Regions from separate parts of the Clostridium saccharoperbutylacetonicum N1-4(HMT) genome, predicted to be linked through region 2. Evidence: a T-box and tRNA genes for the amino acid it is inferred to sense, from the RefSeq annotation. Region 2 holds a T-box; the other holds one or more tRNA genes.

Region 1 (10,165 bases), 760 kb from region 2:
GCTGGTGCAACAGTATCGCACATATTAATTGCTGAAAAAGCTGGTGATGGATCAGTAGATTTTGACGCATCGTTAACAAAAGCAAATGCTTTAAAAGCTAAATTAGATGCTGGGGCTGATTTTGCAACACTGGCAAAAGAAAATTCAGCAGATCCAGGAAGCAAGGATAAAGGTGGGGACTTAGGGTTCCAAGCATATAATACTACACAATTAGTTAAAGAATTTGTTGATGGATTTAAGAACTTAAAAGAAGGTGAAATCTCAGCGCCAGTAAAGAGCCAATATGGATATCATATAATTAAGGCTACTGGGTTAAAGCAAGCACAAGTTACACCATTAGATCAAGTTAAGGATCAAATTAAATCTACATTATTACAACAAAATCAAAATAAAGCTTTTACTGATAAGCTTGCAGAATGGAAGACAGATTTAAAAGTTCAAACTTATGAAGATAGATTATAGTATTAGTAAATATTTAACTTAGTAATTAAGCCATTTTGAAGTAATTGGAATTATTTCAAAATGGCTTAATTTATTGTATGGTTATATTAAAGAAAGATGTGTTGAAGAAATTAGATGAGCATATAATTAATTAACATATTATTAGTGAAAAATAATTAACATAAAATTTGTCTATAAGTGTATAAAATTTCTAGAAATTCAAATAATAATAGTGCAACCAATTAATAGAGTTTCAAAGGAGGTTATACAACCAATGAAGGCAACAGGAATTGTTAGAAGAATTGATGACTTAGGAAGAGTGGTAATACCAAAAGAAATAAGAAGGACTCTAAGAATTAGAGAAGGAGATCCACTAGAAATTTTTACAGATAGAGATGGTGGTGTAATTCTAAAAAAATATTCACCAATTGAAGAGCTTACTAATTTTTCTAAAGAATATTGCGAAAGTTTACAACAAGTTATTGGAAATGTTGTATTAATCGCTGATAAAGATGCTTTTGTTTCAATAAGCGGAGCACCGAAAAAAGATTATTTAGAGAGAAAAGTAAGCAGTGAATTAGAACAAATAATGACTGGAAGAAAGACTGTATTATTAAGCAAAGCGAACAATTCAGTAATCCCATTACATAATGATGATGATGAAAAAGCATATTCTAGTCAAGTTATATCACCAATTATAGCAGAAGGTGATGAAATTGGAGCTGTAATTATTTTATCAAAAGAAGATGATGCAGAACTTGGTGAGGTTGAAACTAAACTAGTTGAAACAGCAGCATCATTTTTAGGAAAACAAATGGAACAATAATATTTATAATTTAATTGCAATATGAAAAATAACAGGAATAATACCTCTAAACTTACAATAATAATTAATTAGTAATATGTAAGTTTGGAGGTGTTTTATGAATAAACAATCGCTAATTAAGGGAAGTGTAATTCTTGGTGTTGCAGGAATACTAACAAAATTTTTAGGACTATTTTTTAGATGGCCATTGATAATGTTGATTGGAGATGAAGGAATAGGATATTATCAAATGTCATACCCAATGTATATGTTTTTTATAGCTATGGCTTCTGGTGTGCCAGTTGCAATTTCTAAAATTATATCTGAAAAAAATGCTATACATGATATATCAGGAAGCTTTGAGGTAATAAAGGAATCAGCTATTTTAATGACAATAATAGGGACAGGCACTACGTTAGTGCTATTCTTTTTTGCCAAGCCAATAATAACGTTTTTGAAATGGGATCAGAAAGCATATTATTCATTAATAGGTATATCCTTTGCGCCTATGATTATATCTTTTGTGACTATATTTAGAGGCTTTTTTCAAGGATTGCAGAATATGACGCCCTCGGCTATATCACAGGTTTTAGAGCAAATTGGGAGAGTTGTTTTTGGAGTTGGACTGGCAATATTTTTCTTGCCGAGGGGAATAGAATATTCAGCGGGTGGAGCAGCATTTGGAGCTACAGCAGGGGCAGTTATTGGTGGAACATATTTATATTCAAGGTACAGAAAAATTAAAAAAAATTATAAAATAAGAAATATAAAAAGTAATCCCGAAATATTAACTAATATATTAAGAATTGCAATTCCTATATCATTAGGTACAACCGTTGGAAGTGTTATGAATTTAATTGATTCTATTTTGGTGCCACAGAAGTTGTTGGAAGCTGGTTTTACTAGTACACAAGCCACTGTATTATATGCTCAATTAACAGGTAAAGCATCTGTAATTATAAATATTCCACTAACTATTTCTATGGCGATATGTACATCATTAATTCCTATTATAGCTGAAAATTATATACTAAAAAGACAAGCAGATGTTAGAAGTAAAGTGGATATATCTATGAAAATGGCATCTGTAATTGCAATACCTTGTACCTTTGGTCTTTTCTTCTTGGCAGAACAAGTAATGAAACTAATTTTTCCAAAAATGTTTGATGGGATAGAAATATTAAGATATCTATCTTTGTCAATCCCATTTATAATAATTACTCAAACTACAACTGCTATATTGCAAGGCACTGGAAATTATATAAAACCAGTTCTTAATCTCCTAGCTGGATGTATAATCAAGATTGTATTAACCTGTATTTTAGTATCTACAGAAAGATTTAATATATATGGAGCAGTCATAGCTAGCTGCAGTGCATATATAATAGTGAGTATATTAAACATAATAACAATGAAGTTTACATTAAAAGTTAAACTGAATTTTTACGAAATATTAATAAAACCAACGTATGCAGCTGCAATTATGATGTTGCTTGTATTAATAAGTTATAATATTATATATAAAAATACAATAAGTAATGGCATAGCTTGCTTAATATCAATATTTTTAGGTATGATAATATATATTATATTAATAATTGTACTTAAAGTATTTGATGTTAGTGAAATAAAGAATAGATTTAAAAGAAGATAAAAGGAGAGTAATCTGATGATTAAAATAGTGGGATTAGGACCAGGAGATAAAGATGCATTGACTATAGGAACTGTATATGAATTTGAAAATACTAAAAATATTTTCTTAAGAACAGAAAAGCATCCAACAGTTGACTACTTAATTGAAAAAGGAATTAAGTTTGAAACATATGATAATGTTTATGAAAATACAGAAAATTTTGATGAAGTGTATTTAAACATAGCTAATGATTTGCTTGTGAAGCATAATAGTTTAGGAGATTTAATATATGGGGTGCCAGGACATCCATTAGTAGCAGAAAAATCAGTATTTAATTTAATAGAATTATGTAAAGAGAACAACGTGGAATATAAGATAATACCAGCTGTGAGTTTTATTGATGCTATGATTGAAAGCATAAAAATAGATCCAATTGAAGGCTTGAAAGTTATAGATGCATTTGATATTGGAAATCAAATATTAGATAAGCGTATAGGAACGATTATAACACAGGTATATAATCAATTAATAGCCTCAGAAGTTAAGTTGAAATTGCTTGATCAATATAATGATGAAACAGATATTTATTATGTAAGAGCAGCAGGTATAAAGGGTCAAGAAAGCATAAGAAAAATTCCTTTGTTTGAATTAGATATGCAAGAAGATATAGATTATTTAACATCAGTATACATTCCAAAAGATATGAATAATAAAAAAGATTTTAATGATCTTTTAGATATAATAGAGATATTAAGGGGAGAAAATGGTTGCCCATGGGATAGAGAACAAACTCACGAATCTCTTAAGAAATCTTTAGTAGAAGAAAGTTATGAGGTTATAGATGCAATAGATCAAGCTGATGATGATTCATTAATTGAAGAATTAGGAGATGTATTACTGCAAGTTGTTTTTCATGCATCTATAGGCAAAGAGGATGGATATTTTGATATAAATGACGTTATAGGAGCAATTTGTGATAAGATGATAAGCAGACATCCGCATGTTTTTAAAAGATCTAGTGAATTGAACTCTTCAGAAGAAGTATTAGTAAAGTGGGATGATTTAAAGAAAAAAGAAAAAGGGTATAATACTATTACAGAAGAAATGAATGGAATAACAAAAGGGTTGCCAGCACTTTTAAGAGCTCACAAAGTTCAAGAAAAAGCAAAAAAAGTTGGATTTGATTTTGAAGATATAAGTTTTGCAATAAATAAGGTAAAAGAAGAACTTAAAGAGGTAATTGATGTATATAATACAGAAAATGTGGAGAAAATAACAGAAGAAGTTGGAGATTTACTATTTTCATGTGTTAATGTTGCTAGATTTTTAAAGGTTGATGAAGAAGTGGCATTAAATTATACTATAGACAAGTTTATAAAAAGATTTGCTTATATTGAAAGCGTTGCAAAGGAAAAAAACATTGAATTAACTAACACAAGTTTGGATGAAATGGATAAACTTTGGGAAATTTCAAAAAAAATAGATTAATATTTCAATTTAATAAAGGAATTTTCTAATTTATGCAGAATAATACTTTATAAAAGAACTATATTGTAACGATTTATTGGATTATTTAGTTATATGTAGCAAAAGAAAGCGTTTTTCTATAGACGGTTAGCTAAAGAGGTTATATAATAAAGAGGTGCAATTTAGTACATAAAGAAAACAGTTAAAAATATAAAACTGGATTTTTAAGGAGGATGTTATTGTGAATAAAGCAGAATTAATTACTAGCATGGCAGAAAAAAGTAAATTAACAAAAAAAGATGCAGAATTAGCGCTAAAGGCTTTAATTGAAAGTGTTGAAGAAGCACTAGAAAAGGGTGAAAAAGTTCAATTAGTTGGATTTGGAACTTTTGAAACAAGAGAAAGAGCTGCTAGAGAAGGAAGAAATCCTAGAACTAAGGAAGTTATAAAAATTCCTGCAACTACAGTTCCAGTATTCAAAGCTGGTAAAGAATTTAAAGATAAAGTAAATAAGTAATAAAATTAAATTTACACAGCGTAAATGTGAGCCCGAGTTTTCTCGGGTTCTTTTAATAAAGGAGAAAAGTATGAGGCTAGATAAATATTTAAAAGTATCGCGTATCATAAAGAGAAGAACTGTTGCTAAGGAAGTATGTGAAAGCGGGAGAATATTGATAAATGATAAGCAGGCAAAACCTTCTACATCAGTAAAAGAAGGAGATATTATTCAAATAACATTTGCAAATAGGATTTTAAAAGCTGAGATAATTAACATAGCTGAACATGTTAAAAAAGAAGATGCAAAAGAAATGTATGTGATTATTGAAGGGGAAGAAGATAAGGAGTAGAAAAAGTGAAATGCTTATCTACTCTTTTTACGTAAGAAATAAAAAATACTTAACTTATTAAAGGTTCTGAATTCTAAATTGAAATAGACAAACATATATTATATAAGAAAAAATAAATGGAGGAATCTTTAATGGAGAAAAAAGTGGAAAATAAAGTTGAAGATAATAGATGTAATTTATTTTTAGAGAATAGAAAAAAAATAACTTTAAGTGGTGTAATTGAAGTTATAAGTTTTGATGAATTAAAAATTGATTTAACCACTAGTTTAGGTAATTTAACTATTAAGGGAGAAGATCTAAAAATGAATAAGTTAGATGTGCAGAATGGTGACGTTATAATAGCTGGAAATATTGGATCTGTAGTTTATAATGGGAAGGTATCTAAAAAAAGTAATGAAACTATAATAAGTAAATTATTTAAGTAGGTAGTAGTATGCCATTAGAATTAAATATGCAGATCAATCTTGTTATTTATAGTGTAATTGGAGGTATTATAACGGGAATATTATTTGATATATATAGAGTGATACGAGGACTAAATTCTTTTAAAATATTGAATGTGATAGAAGATATGCTTTTTTGTGTACTTATTGCGTTGATAGTATTTTCTTTTCTCTTATATATTAATTATGCTTTTTTAACTCCGTATGTATATATTTTTATAGTGATTTCTACTTTATTATACTTTAGACTTCTAAGTAAATATTTTTATAAAAGTGAAATAATAATAGCTAAGTTATTTTATAAATTAATTCGAATACTATTAAAAAATATAAGGTATCCATTAAAAATGATTGCGTATAAAATTGCTGATAGAAAGAAATAAGAAAAAATTACTTGAATAATAGCAATATAGTGATTACAATAGATTTAAGAGAATTTACAAAATAGAGGTTCTATAGATGAAAAAAAAGTTAATATTAAAAAGAGTAATAATTGTTGGATTTATTGTGTTCTTTGCGTTTAGTTACATTAGGCAAAGTATAACAATAAGTAGGATTCAAAAAGAAATAGATAGTAAGCAACTGCAATTAGATGAGATTAATCAAAAAAACCAAAGACTTCAGGATGAGGCTGAAAAAATCAATTCCGATTCTCCTGATTATCTTGAAAAATTGGCAAGGGAGAGGCTTGGGATGATTAAACCTGGCGAAAAAGTTGTTAATAGTGAGACAACAAATAAAAATTCTAATTAGCTTTTAGTATATAGAAAGATGTGTAAAGCTCGATAATTATAGTAACTATTAAATTGCATTTCTAATTAAAGAACATACTTATAATTTAGTTTGTTCTTATAATTTATATATTTTAAAATTTAAGGAGGAGTCTTTTAAACATGACCTTATTGGCAGGAAACATAGTAGAGGGCACAGTGATAAACATTACGAATTTTGGAGCTTTTATTGAGGTTGAAGGCAAAACTGGATTAGTTCATATTTCAGAAGTTGCGGATTCTTACGTAAAGGATATTAGGGAACATCTTAACGAGCAAGATAAAGTGAAGGTAAAAGTTATCTCAATAGATGACAATGGGAAAATTAGTCTTTCAATAAAACAAGCAAATGTTCAAAGAAAATCAGTTAAACCAGCAGAAATTGATTGGAAGGCAACTGATAAGAAGAAACCTTCTAATTCGGGGAACTTTGAAGATATTATGTCTAAATTCTTAAAAGATAGTGAAGAAAGAATGCAGGATGTAAAGAAGCATCAAGAATTTAAGGGAAAAGGTGGAAAGAAAGGTTATTAGATTTTTTAGTTGCAATAAATATTTATAGATGGAATTATTTTGAATTTGATGTGCAGAATATAGTTTGTAAGTGTATGCTTTAAAACTTGTTCTGCACTAATTAATTTGTTTGATTTATTATAAATTTTGATTTGAATTACGTCATATATTTTTTATAATAAAAAGATGTTGACAGTATAATAATTATATATTATAATTAGCTTTGTTGTTGACACTTAGTTGATAGCAAAGTGTGCCGAAGTGGCGGAACTGGCAGACGCACAGGACTTAAAATCCTGCGGTGGTTAAACACCGTACCGGTTCGATTCCGGTCTTCGGCACCATAATAAAATATAAAATAACGCGGGGTGGAGCAGTTGGTAGCTCGTCGGGCTCATAACCCGAAGGTCGTAGGTTCAAGTCCTGCCCCCGCAACCATTAATATGGCGGAATAGCTCAGCTGGCTAGAGCACTCGGTTCATACCCGAGGTGTCGTAGGTTCAAGTCCTATTTCCGCTACCATGTGTGCCGAAGTGGCGGAACTGGCAGACGCACAGGACTTAAAATCCTGCGGTGGTTAAACACCGTACCGGTTCGATTCCGGTCTTCGGCACCATAATAAAATATAGAATAACGCGGGGTGGAGCAGTTGGTAGCTCGTCGGGCTCATAACCCGAAGGTCGTAGGTTCAAGTCCTGCCTCCGCAACCAAAATAAAGAATAATTTTTATTATGAAATATTAAAATGTCGTAATTATATACATGATGTGATTAGAATATGCCGAAGTGGCGGAACTGGCAGACGCACAGGACTTAAAATCCTGCGGTGGTTAAACACCGTACCGGTTCGATTCCGGTCTTCGGCACCAAAAGATTTAAGCAAAAGCTTAGGTCTTTTTTTGTTATTAAGTATATTTGCAAAAAGTTATAAAGTAATTTCGTCATTTGATAATTTATAAGTGTCAATAAATAAACAGCGTGGTCGTTTTGTTGCGGTTAGTAAGAGAAGTTTGAATAGGTGTAGAGTACTATTCATGCTTTTTTATTTTTATGAAAAAATAATTATATATAAACTACTAATAAGGCAAGATTAACGACAAAATAATTATGTGGAGTAAAAGTTATAAATTAACCTGTATACCCGCTTTTTCATGGAGGTGCACAGAGTTTTTAGTAAAATTTATGATAAGGAAAATAACATATTAAATAATTGTATATTAGTGAATTTTAGATGAAGTTGTCCAACGAATTTTTAATTAGTGAAACACCTTATGACATATATCGTAAAATATAGATGCTATAATCATATTACATTATTTGGAAATGAGGCGAGCTGATGTGCAGTATGGGTTAGGTGTAGACAAATATCAAGAGATAAACAAAGTGACAAATGTAAAAAGGAACATAGGGATAAAAACATCTTTAGTAAGATTATGCACTATTTTGATAGCTGGGATTTTACTTGGAAGAGTAAGTTTGTTATTAAATCAATCAGATAGAAGTGGAATAGCTCCGATTGGATTAGCTTATTTAATAGCTATTGTTACAAAGGGAAATAAAAAAGACAATTTTGCAGCAGCAACGGGAGTTGCCATGGGATATTTATCAATAAATAATCTATTAACAGATGGATATGCATATGTAACCTCTGTATTTTTAATAATGATATATTATACTTCTATACCAACAACAAGGAAAAGAAAGAGGGAGTTAATAGGTTTTATTATCATTTTAATCAGTTTCTTTTTTTATGGTCTTTGGATTAGTAAATATGAACTGGGAATAGATATAACTTTGAGCATAATAGAAACATTAATTATTGTACCAATATATTATGTTATAAAATATGCGATAAATTCTCTAGAAGTAATTAATACTAGTTATTTATATTCATCTGAAGAGTTAGTTAGTATAAGTATGTTTTTATGCTTATTAATTGCAGGGATAGGAAACGTTGATTTTGTTGATTATTCAATAAGAAATATATGTGCATTAACATTAGTTCTGGTAATTGCCTATATAGGAGGAGCTACATATGGAGCTATGATTGGAGTTTTAATGGGAATAATGATTGGGATTGCATCTAATAACATGATGTATAGTGTGGCTTTTTTTGGTGTTGGAGGACTGATAATTGGAATATTTAAAGATACAGGAAAAATATTTTCAATACTTTCAAGTATAATAATTTATTCTGCACTGGCGTTATATTCAAATTCAGTAACCTTAAAGTTGGCTGTTGAGGTCTTAGCTAGTTCTTTTTTATTCTTATGCATACCAAAGCTTATATATGAAAGTATTGAAATTGAGATAAATCCATATGTAAAAAAGGCATCTTTAGGGGAAATTCAATTGAATTCAATGAAAGAGGAATTTACTTTTAAGTTAAAAGAATTAACAAATGTACTGGCAAATGTGTCAAAGTGCTTACTCAATACTAATGATAATGAAAATTTATTGATTAAATCGAAAGGAAGTGCTTTAGTAGAGAATTTAGCAGATAGAAGTTGTTGCAACTGTGAGAATAGGATTTTATGCTGGAAAAAAGATTTTCATCAGACATTTAATGCATTTCAAATACTAATACAAAGATGTGAGGAGGGAAAATTAGAAATACCAGAATATTTACAAAAAAAATGTATTAAAAATTTTACGATTTTGAAATGTGCTGAATCAATTGTAAATAATTACAGTGTAAATGAAACAATAAAAAACAGGTTGGCAGAGGGGAGGGAGATATTATCAGAACATATATCCAATATATCTCGAACCTTAAACGATCTTCTAGGTAGCTTTAAGAAAGAAGTTAATATTGATGTAGAATTAGAAGGTATAACAAAACGAATTTTGAATAAAAATTTAATAAATTATAGTGATGTTTTTTGTTATGTGGATAAAAATGGTAGAAGTAAAATTAGAATAAATATGAATGATTATGAGAATTTTAATTATTGTGAAAAAAATATAGTATCATTGTTAAACAATAATCTTAATATTAGAGTTCGTATAGGAGATGATGGAAGTAGTATCGATACTGAAACAAATCAACGTATTATAAAAATAGAAGAAAAACCCAAATATCGTATGGTCTCTTATGTATCTGTTGAACCTAAAAGTGGAGAAAAGGAAATAGGAGATAGTTATAGTTTTGGAAGAGTTGTTGATGGATCATATATGACGATTTTAAGTGATGGAATGGGTTTTGGTCCAGAGGCGAAGGAAGAAAGTAAATCAACTGTTGATTTA
Region 2 (10,165 bases):
TTAGCTGTAAGGTTTTTCTTTTCTGCTATCTTACTTATCTCATACATCCCTATTGCAACTGCTTCTCCATGAGTAAATTTTTTAAAGTTGTAATAAGTTTCAATAGCATGGCCTAAGGTATGACCAAAGTTTAGTAACATTCTTTCTCCAGTATCTTTTTCATCATTTTCCACAACACATTTTTTTATAAAGCAACATTTGTGGATAATCATTTCTATATTGTGCATAACTTCTTCTTTATTTTTTAAACCCTTCAAAAAGTAAAAGAAATCCTTATCTTTTATGCAGCCATACTTTATGACTTCAGCCATCCCATCTCTAAAAAATCTTTCACTTAAAGTTTCTAAAACTTCTGGATCAATTAAAACTAACTTTGGATGATAAAAACTTCCTACTAAATTTTTACCTCTTTCTAAATCTACAGCAACTTTTCCACCAACACTGCTGTCAACTTGAGCAAGTAATGATGTTGGCATTTGAACAAAACTAACACCTCTTAAGAAAGTGGCTGCTACAAATCCGCCAAGATCCCCAATTACTCCGCCACCAAGCGTAATTATCAAATCACTCCTTGTAAGCTTAAAATCCAAAAGTTCATTGTATACAACTGGAAGTGTGCTAAAGGCTTTAGTTTCTTCTCCTGGCTCTAGAGCCATCAATTTCACTTCATAGCCTGACTTAATTAGCGATTCTTTAACTCTGTCTCCATAGTGATAATTTACATTCTTATCGGTTAATATAAATATTTTTTTCCCTTGATAAATTTTGTTAATTTCTGAGCCTGTCTTATCAATTAATCCCTTTTGAATAATAATTGGATAACTTCTTTCGCCAAGTTCGACAATCAAATCTTCCATTTCATTTTGCCCCCTATATTTTGAATTAATTTTAAAAAAAATGGGACTCATATATAATGAGTCCCATAAAATATCAATAAAATTTGATATTAAAAACTTATATAAATATTAAAAACTCATCAAAAAGATATTTTCAGTTTTTTTGCAAAATAAATAGCCAGCGCTAAAATAAAAGCCCCAGAACATAAAATAAAAAAAGCTATAAAATTTTTGCATAACTGATTTCACAATATCCTTTTTCATGGTTTTCTCCTTTACTAAAATATCAATTCTTTTTACGAATATTAGTATAAATTTGATTTTTAAAATTTGTCTTTTTATTATTATAACAAACTATGAACAATTGTCAATCTCCATTAACTATTTACCATGTTTTTTATCAATAAAATATACATTTATCAATTTAACTAAACAACATTGATAAAAGGTTAAAAACACGCTTTATTTTTTCTCATTTTATCAAAATCTCAAAAAATGATATTATATTTCTTTTCTATAAAAACTTGCATACTTTAATTATCCTATCACAGAGCAAGGGAATATCTCATAAAGATCTCCCTTCCTACTATTACTTCATATTCAATTCAGCCATTGCATGAACAAATGGTGAATTCCAATAAATGTCTACTTCATTAGTTGAATAGCTTTCTGAATTATCTAAATAACATTTAGCAGGAGCTTTATCCTTCAAAAGATTTTTTGCAAGTGGATCTTCTAAATTTTTATTTGAACCACCTGCAATCATACCTTGTACTGCTGCTCCTTGTGCCGTTGATGGTCTATGATGCGGATGTTTCATAGAATTTGAACCATAACCTGTAACATAAGACATACCTAATGAGTTTTTGCCCAAACAATAGTTAATATGTTCTTTTGCATATTCTAAATATTCTTTATTAGGCATAATTTTATATGCTTCTGCAAGCAATACGGCATTATTGATTACCTGCATATTACTACCCCAATAATAATCTGTTCCATTAGGGACATTGTAATTATCATTTTTATCTAAAGCCACAATGTTTTGAGCTTCATTTATAATATAATTTTTAAGTAAATTCAAAGGAACTACCTAAACTATCTGTTTCAATTCTATATGTACCTGGTGTATTAACTGAAGAGAAATCACCAAAACAATCTGTTTCTTTAGCTGCCTTATCATAAGCAAGTCCAGTAATTTCCCCTTCGTAAACTACCTCTTTTGTCGCAGTAGAAACAACTCTGAATTTACGATCTTTAGTTTCTGCTCTAAATACAATCTTTTTCTTATCATCTGGTTTTTACCCTACTTGATTTATAACTTGTGATCATGCCTGCGCATATAACTACGGCTGACATTAATGCAATTATTTTCTTTGATTTCATAAATAACTTCCCCCTAATATAATATATAGCTTAATATTCTCATAATTTGGGATATATATAAATACTACTTTCTTGTAATCTACAAAATCAATCATTAAATGCAATTATTTTATGTATTTAACTAATTTCTCTCTTTTACTCGCAAAAATATGCATTTTAAGATAAAAATTTCAACAAACTTTCCTATAACATAAATAATAAAAAAATGTAGGTACATGCAATAAAGTAAGTATTACACTAAAAAATATATAGGAATAATACATATTGAAATATATAAGGACTATATCATATCTGATACAGTCAATTAAAATGTTGATTTTATTAATAATTGATAACTTTTAACTTATGGTTTCCAACCGTCATTTCCTGATAAAATATTAGCCTTTGTATACTTAGACGCTTCATTGCTAGTAATAGCTTTTGACCAGGATACTCTCTTAGATCTATTAGCACCAGTACCTTTGCATCCATATTCCTCTAAAAGAGCAGTATTATTTACATTATTGTTCATCTTTAGCCAACCTGCTGAGTTAACTGGTGCATTTAGATTACAATTTATATATGATACGTGACAGTAGTCCCCATAAGTTCTTCCAAGATAAACTGTTGAAGGTGTTTTCCAACGAGGATTAGTTTTGAATGTGTAATTAACATCTTCATTAGCGGTTAAAGTGCAATTTAAAAATACATATCCAAATTTCTGACCTTTAGGAGTGTTAGCAGCTGTATACATCCCCCCATCTCTTATATCATTTAATGTACAATTCTCAAATAATGCAGTAGCACCTCCCCAAATAAAGTCAACGCTACCTTGTATAAAACAATTCTTAAAATAAGCTCTAGATTTATTTGCACCATAGGTATATGCACATAAGGTATCTTGCCCACTATAAAAATTACAATTAGTGAAAGTAATTCTATCTCCATAAGTATAAATACAAGATGCCTGAACATCTTTACCAGTATCCTTTAAATGACTGTTTTCAAAAGTAATATTTTCTGCATTAAAGTCATTTGCAGCAACAGTTAAAGCTGCACAATCTGCTGAGTTATAAGTACCCCCAGTAGGTTTAGGATCTCCATTTGCAACATTATAGGTAAGTATTGTATTATTTTTACTTTCACCGATTATAGTTATAGAAGATCTTGAAATGGTAAGTTGTTCTTTATAAACACCATTTTTAACGTATATGGTTTTTCTCGTAGATCCACTATTGGAACGTATCAAATAGTTATAAGCATCTGTGATTGTTTTAAAATTTCCACTACCATCTTTAGCAACAACAACATCATAATTTGTTGCTGCATTAGCAGCAGCTTTGCTATTAGTTGCTGCGAAAGTAATTTGTTTTGATCCAATAACCGTTCCAATAATTACAAAGCCTAACATAAACGCTGCAATTGATTTATTTAATCTACTTTTTTTCATAATATGTCTCCCCCATATAATGCTAGTTATAACTTAATATTCTCATAATTTTGAACATATATATAGATTAATTTCTTTAATCCTACAAAATCAATCGTTAAATGCAATTATTTTATGGATTTAATTAATTTCTCTCTTTTACTCGCAAAAATGTGCATTTTAAGATAAAAATTTTAACGAAATTTCTTATAACATAAATAATAAAAAAAATCTATGTACATACAATAGAATAAGGTATGCTAAAAAAATAGGGAGGAAATATGAATGATAAATCGAAAATTTTTTTCTGTTTTAATAATATTTATAATACTTTTTTTAATAAGCTGCACCACTAAAAAAACAAGTCAAACTGATAATGTGGAACAAATTCAAAACGAAGCTTCTGCTGAATCAACCAATACTAAACTTAATATAGACTTTAATACCTTTAATGGTTTTGATATGATTCAAGATAATGTTAAATTTATAATTAATGGAAAAACTTTAACACTCAAACTTCCAATTTATTTAGATAAAAACAGACATTACATATGCTTAAATGAATTTATCGAACAGTTAAATGGAAAAATTAGTAAAATAAATAATTTATTACGTATTGAGATTGATAATAAATTTTATTTAATTGATTTATCTCAAAATACAGTTAAATTTCTAAACAACGAATTTACATTGAAGAAAAAATTATTAAATGATGAAAATATATATTATATAAGTTTTTTTGATTTTTCTCATATATTTAACCTCTATACTAGGTGGGATAAAAATAATAAGATAATAAATTGTAAGATAAATGGTTTCGATAACACAAAACCTGCTCCATATAAATCCAAAATAAATCAAATAGGCCTTATTCGTTTTGAAGATGTAGGTTTATCTTCCCAATCTTATTCTAAAGATTATTTTGAAAAGCTCCGTATAATGGCAAATTATATGTATCAAAAAAATATTCCTTACCACATTGCATGGATTCCAAGATACGTTATTCCTAACCAAGGAATTGATAATGATCCATTAACCAAAAATAATTTTGAAATTGCCGAAATGGTATACAGTTTAGATTATTTTACTGCACATAATGGAATAATCGGCCTTCATGGCTACACTCATCAGTTAGGTGATGTTGAATCTGGGATAGGTTTTGAATTTGGAAAATATGATCCTTCTGTAAAAAATTTTGAAGAAAAAATCCAAAAAGCTATTAACACCGCTTCATATTTAGATATACCAATAGGTTTCTTTGAAGCACCACATTATGAAATTACGCCAACACAAAATAAAATAGCAGAAAAGTATTTTAAAATATTATACTATCCATTTAATGATTTTGGTCGAAATAAAGCTGATTTAACAAAGCCCCAACTTAGTCCATATAATAAAACTTCTTACTATATTTCAACTCCGCTTGACTATATTCCTATTGGTAAAGAAGAGCTTACTTTAAATAAAATAGATAAAAATAATAATAAAGCTATAATGGGAAGTGTATTTTTTCATCCACTTTTAGAAAATGATTGTATCACTTTAGCAGAAGATAAAAATTCTGCTCCAACTTTTACATATATTGAAAATTCAAATTTTAAAAAATTAATAACTATCTTAGAGAAAAAAGGATATAGGTTCATTAAAGTAACAGATCTTTAAAAAGAAAATTTTTTATAGAATATGTACCTGCTAAAATTGGTCACAAAACAAGTTGAGGCACATATCCTGTTTAAAATAATATTATCCTCGTTGCAGTTCTCAAATCATTATTTTATTAATGAAAATAGCAAATTTATTATAGAATTGGAGATACCAACCTTATTAGAGATTCTTTAATTTTAAGTGAAATACTTCTGTTATTATAAACTTCCTTTGTTATTTCTTCTGACTCGTCAATATCTCTGAAGAATTGATTTTCCCCATCTATAGCAATCCTATTATCAAAAATAAATGCATTTACTTCAAAATTAAGCTTAAAACTTCTAATATCAAAATTAGCAGTTCCTATACTCATTACTGTACCATCAGCAATTATTGTTTTTGCATGAATAAATCCATTTTGGTAACTATACACCTTTATTCCCGCTTCTAAAAGTTCACCTACATAAGAACTTGCAGCCCACTGCATGAAAAAATGATCTGGTTTACCAGGTATTATTATTCTTACATCTACTCCTGATAATGCAGATATTTTCAAAGACTCCAATATAGGTGTATCCAAAACTAAATATGGAGTTTCTAGATATAAGCTCTTTTTTGCATTATTTATTAATTTTAAATAAGCATTTCTTATGTATTCTTCTTTATGATCTGGCCCACTTGTTACAATCTGTATTCCTACATCACCAAAATCTTTTGGAAATTCTTTTTCATATTTGTTGTAATTACTAATTTCTTCTTTTGAAGCATGACACCAATCAAGCAAAAACCGTTCATTTAAATCACTAACAGCTTCACCTTGAATTCTTACATGAGTATCTCTCCAAAAACCAATATTTTTATCTTTATTTATATATTCTTCTCCAACATTATATCCACCAACATATCCATATCTACCATCAATTACTACTATCTTTCTATGGTTTCTATAGTTTATACGAGTATTTATATGAGGCAAAATTCCTGGGAAAAATAATGCATATTTTCCTTTAGCATTCAAATAATTTTTAAGAACCTTTTTAGTTAACATACGAGACCCCATGCTGTCAACTAAAAGCCTAACCTCTACTCCACTCTTAGCCTTTTTCGCAAGTTCTTCAAGGATAGTCTTCCCAAGTGAGTCTGCTTTAAAAATGTAATACTCTATATGAATATATTTTTTAGCTTTTCTGATGTCTTGTATTAATTGTTTAAACTTATCTTCACCATTTATGAAAACTCTCACCTTATTATTCGTTGTGTAATTTGCTCCTGAATGATTGAAATTTAGCTTTCTTAAATCTATAAACTTTTCTCCACCATCATGTACATGATAGGTTGATTCATAGGTATCAAGTAAATTTTTTCTTTTATTTTCATCTATTCTTATTTTTTTCTTGAAAATCTTTTGCCTGCTTAAATTTTGACCAAGTAAAATATAAATCCAAAATCCAATGCCTGGCAAAATCATTACTATTAAAAGCCATGCCCATGTTGTAGTCGGATCTTTTCTTTCTAAAAAAATAAGTGAAAATGCAAATATTATATTTAATATTAAAATTATAGTTATTAAGACTAAAATTATATCCATATATATCACTTTCTTCCCCTTTTAAAACTCTCTGTACCAATTATATTATATTTATATTTCAATTATCAATGTTCACTTATCAATTGTCAATTAATGACGAAGTCTCTATTAAATAGAATTCTTGACTTTTGTAGAAATTTTAATATATAATGTTATTAAAATTTTATATTATGCTATGAATAGGAGTATTAGTAATAGATATATCTTTAAGAGAGCTGTTGTATGGTGTAAAACAGTGTTATATTATTATGAACTTGCCTATGAGCTTACTTGTTCGAAGCAAGTACGGTAAAACCGTTAAAATATTAAGTGAGAAGAATTAACTTTGTTTTTCTTTTAATTAAGAGTGGTACCACGGAAATTATGCTTTCGTCTCTTTGCATAGAGATGAAAGCTTTTTTGCAGTTAACAGTTAATAATTTGTAGTTTTCAGTTATGGAACAAAATCCACTGGATTTTGAATAATTTATAATTTTTTTATCCTAAATTGTTATTTTGCAACTTTAACTGCTAACTGATTAAATCAGCATCTTGCTGGTTAAAATTATATTATATAAGACACAATCAAATAAATTTCTAGCAGTTATTCAGCTAACACTTTACAAATTGTAGAAATCATGTAATGATTCATCCTTCAACTGTAAATTGTGCACTGTAAACTGATTCAAAGGGGAGGCTACATAATGTCAAATTACGGAACTAAAATCGATGCCAAATGGCAAAAAATATGGGAAGAAAATGAAACTTATAAGTTTAATACTGAAAATTTAGATAAGAAGCTTTATACTCTTGAAATGTTTTCTTATCCATCAGGTGCTCAATTACATGCTGGGCACTGGTTTAACTATGGTCCAACAGATTCATGGGCAAGACTTAAGAGGATGCAAGGATATAACGTATTCCAACCAATGGGCTTTGATGCTTTTGGCTTACCTGCTGAAAACTATGCTATAAAAACAGGAATCCATCCTCAAGATTCTACTTTAAAGAATATTGAAACAATGGAAAAACAATTGAAATCTATGGGCGCAATGTTCAACTGGGAAAATGAAGTTGTTACTTGTCTTCCTGATTACTATAAATGGACTCAATGGTTATTCTTGAAGCTTTATGAAAAAGGGCTAGCTTATAGAAAAAAGGCTCCAGTAAATTGGTGTCCATCTTGCAACACAGTTTTAGCTAACGAACAAGTTGTCGATGGTGCTTGTGAAAGATGTAGCACTGAAGTTACAAAGAAAGACCTTACTCAATGGTTCTTTAAAATAACTGATTATGGCGATGAATTACTTGATAAACTAGATGATTTAGATTGGCCAGAAAAAACTAAATCTATGCAAAAGCACTGGATTGGAAGATCTTATGGTGCACAAGTTACTTTCAAAGTTAAAGATTCTGATTTAAAATTTGATGTCTTTACAACAAGAGTTGATACTTTAAATGGTGTTACTTATGTAGTTCTAGCACCTGAAAATAAATTAGTTGATAAGCTAACTCTTCCAGAATATAAGGCTGCTGTTGAAGAATATAAAGAAGCTGCTGCTAAACAATCTGAAATTGAACGACAATCAAATACAAAAGAAAAGACTGGTGTATTCACAGGAGCTTATGCTATAAATCCTATTAACGGAAAAGTAGTTCCTATTTGGATTTCTGATTATGTATTAGCTACTTACGGTACTGGATGCGTTATGGCAGTTCCTGCTCATGATGAAAGGGACTTTGCTTTTGCAACTAAATTTAATTTGCCAATAGAAAGAGTTATAACTGATAAAGATAACACTGACCCAGAACTTCCTTATTGTGAATATGGAGTGCTTGTTAACTCTGGTAAATTTGATGGTTTAACTACTGAGGAAGCTAAAAAGAAAATAGTTGAAGATTTAGAAAAAGATGAATTAGGACAAATGAAGATAAACTTCAGATTAAGAGACTGGTTAGTTTCAAGACAAAGATATTGGGGTGCTCCAATTCCAATTATATATTGTGAGACCTGCGGAATAGTTCCTGTTCCTGAAAAAGATCTTCCAGTAGAACTTCCTTATAATGTTGAATTTACTCCAGATGGTAAATCACCACTTGGAAAATCTGAAGAATTCGTAAATACAACTTGTCCTTGTTGTGGTAAGCCTGCTAAGAGAGAAGCTGACACTTTAGATACTTTTGTATGTTCTTCATGGTATTATTTAAGATATGCAGATAATAAAAATGCAGATGCACCTTTTGATCCAGAAAAAATCAACAAGATTCTTCCTGTGGATAAATATGTTGGTGGACCAGAACATGCCTGTATGCACTTATTATATGCGAGATTTATAACAAAAGCTTTAAGAGACATGGGATACCTAAACTTTGACGAACCATTCTTAAGTTTAACTCACCAAGGCTTAATTTTAGGACCAGATGGACTTAAAATGAGTAAATCAAAAGGAAATACAATTTCCCCAGATGACTACATTAAAGAATATGGTGCTGACGTATTTAGAATGTATCTAATGTTTGGCTTTGGATATACTGAAGGTGGAGCTTGGAGCGACGATGGTATTAAATCTGTAGGCAAATTTGTAGATAGAATTGAAAGGATACTTGATACTTGTAGAGCTATAATAGATTCAAATGAAAATGTTAAAGATTCCATAGATTCAGCTGAAAAAGAATTGAACTTCTGGAAGCATACTGCAATCAGAGGTGTTACTGAAGATGGAGATAAAATGCAATTTAACACTGCAATAGCAAGACTTATGGAACTTACTAATGCACTAAACAAATATACTCAAGAAAATGTTAAGAATGCAAATTTCTTAAAAGCAACTATAACTGATTTCGTAAAATTACTTGCACCATTTGCTCCTCACTTCGCTGAAGAACAATGGAGCTTACTTGGAAATACTTCAACAATCTTTAATGAGAGCTTCCCTGAATTTGATCCTTCAGCTTTAGTTAAAGATGAAGTTGAAATTGCTATACAAATTAATGGTAAGATAAAATCAAAAATCATGGTAGCTTCAAACTTAGATGAAGAAGGTATTAAAGCCGCTTCTTTAGAAAATGAAACTATTAAAGAAAATACTGAAGGTAAAAATATTGTTAAAGTTATTGTAATTAAAGGAAGACTTGTTAATATAGTTGTAAAATAAAAAAGTGGCCTCAAGGCCACTTTTTTTCATGTCTAACATCTTCCTAAGCATAAGTATTAATTATGTTACCACTTTCCTCATCGGAAACTTGTGTTGTTGCATTTGCATTAGTATTTACCTTTACATTTTTTTCACCAGTTGGTTTTTCTGGTGGCTTTGATGGTGGTGC

What was found. A T-box is a leader RNA that pairs with one kind of tRNA and senses whether it is charged. The one in region 2 lies ahead of leuS (leucine--tRNA ligase), so its partner is inferred to be a tRNA-Leu.
Region 1: it encodes a tRNA-Leu, which carries the amino acid that the T-box ahead of leuS (leucine--tRNA ligase) is inferred to sense. The anticodon was not compared.

What each region holds. Positions count from the first base shown of each region.
Region 1 is NC_020291.1:122,243-132,407, forward strand. Features, by position in the region: gene CSPA_RS00535 (peptidylprolyl isomerase) at 1-462, shown strand, start outside; gene spoVT (stage V sporulation protein T) at 716-1,267, shown strand; gene CSPA_RS00545 (putative polysaccharide biosynthesis protein) at 1,365-2,900, shown strand; gene yabN (bifunctional methyltransferase/pyrophosphohydrolase YabN) at 2,916-4,367, shown strand; gene CSPA_RS00555 (HU family DNA-binding protein) at 4,588-4,863, shown strand; gene CSPA_RS00560 (RNA-binding S4 domain-containing protein) at 4,934-5,194, shown strand; gene yabP (sporulation protein YabP) at 5,326-5,619, shown strand; gene yabQ (spore cortex biosynthesis protein YabQ) at 5,628-6,020, shown strand; gene CSPA_RS00575 (FtsB family cell division protein) at 6,097-6,390, shown strand; gene CSPA_RS00580 (S1 domain-containing RNA-binding protein) at 6,531-6,941, shown strand; tRNA gene CSPA_RS00585 (tRNA-Leu) at 7,176-7,264, shown strand; tRNA gene CSPA_RS00590 (tRNA-Met) at 7,283-7,358, shown strand; tRNA gene CSPA_RS00595 (tRNA-Met) at 7,366-7,442, shown strand; tRNA gene CSPA_RS00600 (tRNA-Leu) at 7,448-7,536, shown strand; tRNA gene CSPA_RS00605 (tRNA-Met) at 7,555-7,630, shown strand; tRNA gene CSPA_RS00610 (tRNA-Leu) at 7,700-7,788, shown strand; gene spoIIE (stage II sporulation protein E) at 8,258-10,165, shown strand, end outside.
Region 2 is NC_020291.1:5,887,800-5,897,964, forward strand. Features, by position in the region: gene aroB (3-dehydroquinate synthase) at 1-857, opposite strand, end outside; gene CSPA_RS25825 (glycoside hydrolase family 9 protein) at 1,426-1,920, opposite strand; partial or broken gene CSPA_RS30675 (cellulase N-terminal Ig-like domain-containing protein) at 1,907-2,122, opposite strand; gene CSPA_RS25830 (pectinesterase family protein) at 2,566-3,651, opposite strand; gene CSPA_RS25835 (DUF2334 domain-containing protein) at 3,916-5,292, shown strand; gene cls (cardiolipin synthase) at 5,429-6,862, opposite strand; T-box leader at 7,029-7,242, shown strand; gene leuS (leucine--tRNA ligase) at 7,546-9,996, shown strand; gene CSPA_RS25850 (FlxA-like family protein) at 10,040-10,165, opposite strand, start outside.